Regions from separate parts of the Paenibacillus sp. TY11 genome, predicted to be linked through region 1. Evidence: riboswitches for the same ligand, from Rfam matches in the RefSeq annotation. Region 1 holds a riboswitch; the other holds the start of a gene.
What was found. A riboswitch is a leader RNA that binds a small molecule or an ion and turns the genes downstream of it on or off. The one in region 1 is predicted to bind cyclic di-GMP.

Region 1 (2,404 bases):
TTTATTAATTGCGAAGAATATGTACAGTACAGAACTGCCTGTCACGAGCCATGGGAGTTCATTAGTGTAAATCTGTACGGCAATCTGATTGATAATTACTACGAACAATTTATCAAGCACAACAAGCCTGTAACCTCAATAGAGGATTCAAGTGTTGTATTGGACAAGCTGAATACCTTATTACATGTACAGTCTGACAGAAGCATATCCGCTGAGCTGCTCACATCCAAGCTTATCGTTGATTTACTGACGGTTATTTTACAGCATCCCTACACTTATTCTAACGCGAATATAGATGGGACCGCGGAGGTACGCAAGGTACAGCAATATCTGGATCAGTCCTATTGTGAACGGATCACGTTGGACTCGCTGGCTGAAATGTTCGAATTAAACAAGTTCAATCTGGCTAAAAACTTTAAAAAACAGATTGGCTTTTCTCCTATTGAATATCTCATTAATGTTCGTATCACTGCTGCTCAAGGCTGGCTCAAAACCAGTGATGTGTCAATTGTAGATATCGCACAATATGTGGGCATTCCCAACACAAGCCATTTTATAAACCTGTTCAAAGAGCATATCGGAGAAACGCCTCATTCTTTCCGCAAAAAATGGCGAAACTGTATAAAATGAGGCCTATGTAATATCTTCGACTTATCTTTGTCGATAAATAGGGAAATTTGAGATTTAAACTTGCCTAATATAGCATCTAACTGATAGAATGAAACATATAAGCTATTCAGGATAAATGGCAAACTTGTCGAAAGGCAAGGACGCAAAGCTATAGGGCCTTCTATTAAGATGGCAGCCAGCTACCGGTTGAAGTGGCTTTTTGTCGTGCCTTTTTACCTAAAAACTTTATACGATAACGGCAAACCTGTCGAAAGGCAGGGACGCAAAGCTATAGGGCCTTCTATTAAGATGGCAGCCTGGCCACCGAAAGGAAGTTTTTCCATGAGGAAAACGGTATTTTCAGCATTCCTCCTGTTTTCTATGCTGTCCACAACATCCTTACAATCGACAACTTACGCTGCCGATAGTGCTGTATGGCTGGATCAAAACAATGTCAACCATGGTACGGTCAGTGTGCGTTACTCTGTTAAACCTAACGTTAAAACCAAGATTTTGGTTGCCAAAGATGCGCAAAAATACTCTTATAACCTGACACCCGGAAAATCCGAGGAAGTGTTCCCTCTTCAAATGGGTAATGGTCATTACAACATTAGTATCTTGGAACAGCTTAGTGGCAACCAATATAAAGTGATAGGACAAGATACTATAGAGTTAAAGCTGAATGATAGCAATGCGGTATATCTTAATTCCGTTCAAAACATTGACTGGAGCGACACCAATCAGGCGATTCAAAAAGCCCACGAACTAACTCAAGGCGCAACAACAGATCGGGAGAAACTTCAAAGAATCTATGACTACGTCATTAAAAATATTAAGTACGACTCTAATCAAGCCTTCGCCTTAACGACTGACTATCTGCCGCAAATTGATCGTACCTTACACTCGCAAAAAGATATCTGCTACGGTTACGCTTCACTGGTGGCTGCTATGTTACGAAGTGTAAATGTGCCCACCAAGCTGGTTATGGGTAAATCATCCTACGTAGACACCTACCATGCCTGGAATGAAGTCTATATCGACAATCAGTGGGTGATCATAGATACTACAGTAGATGCAGCACTGAATAATGGAAAACAAAAATTTGAAATGATCAAAGAACCCTCCAAATACTTTAAAACAAAGCAATATTAATATCAATATTTTTATTAATATTATTTAAAAAATAAAGAATTGATATCATACTTCTTGTAAAGCCTTGATCACATGATCAAGGCTCTTTTTCTATCCCTGTTGAGAAATTGTTGAGATGTAGCATGTATTCTAATCCATAAAGACATTGAAATCTAACCTATTGATATCCTAATTCCAAAGACAAATAAGGAGGAGATATTGCAGTCCGAAAATGTGAATTATCATAATTATGATAGGCTTTATACAGCTAATTCAGCGTCTATAAATGATGAATATATAAATACATCCGATCTAAGGAATAACCATTAGCCGCTGAATAAAAGTACTTTAAGACAGGAGATTTGTTTACCTTATGAGAAAAAAATGGAATGCAACAATCGTTGCGTTGTTACTCCTTTTACAATGTTTTTTCAGTACAACACAAGCTTATGCACAAAATCCCGAATCCGTTTCGCCAGTGATTACAGGAACTGACTCGGTTCAGAGTGTGACTAACGATGTATATGAACAGCCCTCAGAACCGATTAGCGTCCCACCTACAGCTATTCAGACAGCTGCCGTCTCAACTTCCGAAACGAGAACGGCTCAGGAAAATATTTTAACAAAACTAACCCTAACAGATTCCACTGGGAGTGTCATTGAT
Region 2 (2,404 bases), on a different contig from region 1:
AGCCCAGCTGGAACATACGCTTCAGGAGAGTGAAGGTAAGCTTGCATTAATCGGGGTCGTCCCTTCCTATCCTTCTGAGAAATATGGTTACATTATTCCAAAAAACGATGCCACCCAAGGTAGCACAGGCTACCGCGAAGTGAGCCATTTTCAAGAGAAACCCGACCGGGAGCAGGCGGAGCGTCTAATGGAACGCAATGCTCTATGGAACTGCGGGGTTTTTGCATTCAAATTAAGCTATTTGCTTGATATCTTGGCATCCAAGGGCTTGCCGCTGAATTATGAAGAAATGCAAAAGCAATACGCATCTCTGGAAAAAATCAGTTTTGACTACGAAGTAGTCGAGAAGGAGAAGGACATCGTAGTTCTTCCGTATGATGGCTTTTGGAAGGATTTGGGCACCTGGAATACGCTCACAGAAGAAATGTCTCATCAGCAAGTGGGCAGAGGTGTAGTAACGGAGGATTGTGTCAATACGAGTCTTATTAACGAGTTGGACATTCCCGTGGCGATCATCGGAACGAATGATCTGATTGTAGCTGCTAGCCCGGATGGCATCCTTGTGACCAATAAGGCAGAAAGTCCTCGCATCAAGGAAGTGCTCAAGGCTCATGATCAGCGTCCAATGTATGAAGAACGTCGTTGGGGGCAGTATCGGGTTGTGGACTATGTAAAGTATGACGAGGGCAACGAGGTACTGACCAAACGAATCCGCGTACGGAAAGGCAAAAATATCAGCTACCAGCTTCATTTCAAACGGAGTGAAATCTGGACCATTATTAGCGGTGAAGCGGAAATTATTTTGAATGAGAAGCTGCACAAAGTGAAGGCTGGTGATGTTGTCCGCATCCCTGAAGGGACGAAGCATAGCATTTTGGCTGTGACCGATGTGGATTTGATTGAGGTGCAGACTGGCTCTGAGTTGGTTGAAGAAGATATTGTCCGCTTTTGTATGGATTGGAATGAAATTTCCCGTCACCAATTTATCTCCTAATTATTTTCGTAAAAATGAAAAAAAGACGAATTGATGAAAATTCATAGTCCAAACTGTCGAAATTGGGCGAAAATCTGTAAATTCATGAACAAGACCTATTAAATTTTGGTAAAAGAAAGTCGATACTTAGGGTAAGAAGGAATCCAAACTCCTTCCAACGATAAAGGCAGCCCTGTCGAAAGGCAGGTACGCAAAGCTAAAGGGCCTTCCGTAAGGATGGCAGCCTGGCTACCGAAAGGAAGAGCGAAAGTGAGATTCAATTTTATTCCTCTGTATCGACTGATACGTCATGTACTCCCCGTTGTTATGCTTTTTTCTTTGTTGCCCGTCGGTTTTGGTGATTCTCTGTCCGTGGCGAATGCTGCTACATTACAACCTGTTAATTCGGACGCCTCTACTCAGGCCCGTGAACTATACAATTATTTGCTCAACATCTCTGGGAAAAAAATAGTCACTGGTCAGCATGATTATTTGGAAAGTCCGGATGAATTAAGTAACAAGGTCCAAAAAATCAGTCAGGCGTATGTGGGTGTGCACGGCTATGAGATGGGAGCCATCTCCGGTCAAACTGCCGCTACGGAAGCAGCACAACGTAAAAATGTCGTCGATAGCGCTATCCGTTGGAGCAGATCCGGTGGCATTGTGACGATGACTTTTCATGAAGCGCTGCCGGGTAGGCCACTGACTTGGGCCAATGTGCAAGCAAAAGTGAGTCAGACGGAGTTCAATAAATACGTGACGCCAGGCACTACGCAGTATAACCTCCTCATTGCCGATCTGGATGAGGTCGCTGTATCGTTAAAGCAGCTTCATGATGCTGGGGTTCCGGTTTTATGGAGACCTTACCACGAAATGAATGGCGACTGGTTCTGGTGGGGAAACAAAAACAATTTCAATCAGCTATGGAATATCATGTACGACCGTTTTACAAACACACATCAATTGAACAATCTGCTGTGGGTATGGAGTCCGAATGCTCCCAATTCCTACACTTTCCCGTATACCCCGAAATACCCGGGGAATGACAAAGTGGACATCTTGGCAGTAGACATTTACAACAATGATTTTAAGCAAAGTCATTACGAAGGTCTGCTCGGATTGGCAGGGAATAAGCCGATTGCCATTGGGGAGCACGGTGAGATGCCTAGTTCTGAGGTGTTGCAGGCTCAGCCTAAATGGGTATATTCCATGACTTGGGGCAAGATGCTGACCGAGAATAACACAACAAATCAAATTCAGGATTATATGAATGATTCGAAGAGTTTGACGCGGGATGATGTGAAGAATGGGTTGGCAGCAATTCAACAACCTGTGACAGAGTCACCGACTGTACCGGACGCGGGACAAAATGATCCGATCCCAGCGCCAGAAGTGAACCTGCCCCCAGCTCCGACTCCTCCTTCCGTTCCT

Region 2: another riboswitch for cyclic di-GMP. It lies ahead of AC6EJC_RS04850 (glycosyl hydrolase); the one in region 1 lies ahead of AC6EJC_RS20845 (transglutaminase-like domain-containing protein).

Annotation. Positions count from the first base shown of each region.
Region 1 is NZ_JCBAIQ010000021.1:34,604-37,007, reverse strand. Features, by position in the region: gene AC6EJC_RS20850 (AraC family transcriptional regulator) at 1-630, shown strand, start outside; cyclic di-GMP riboswitch class I at 738-817, shown strand; cyclic di-GMP riboswitch class I at 858-938, shown strand; gene AC6EJC_RS20845 (transglutaminase-like domain-containing protein) at 952-1,761, shown strand; gene AC6EJC_RS20840 (collagen binding domain-containing protein) at 2,114-2,404, shown strand, end outside.
Region 2 is NZ_JCBAIQ010000003.1:130,285-132,688, reverse strand. Features, by position in the region: gene AC6EJC_RS04855 (sugar phosphate nucleotidyltransferase) at 1-994, shown strand, start outside; cyclic di-GMP riboswitch class I at 1,150-1,230, shown strand; gene AC6EJC_RS04850 (glycosyl hydrolase) at 1,244-2,404, shown strand, end outside.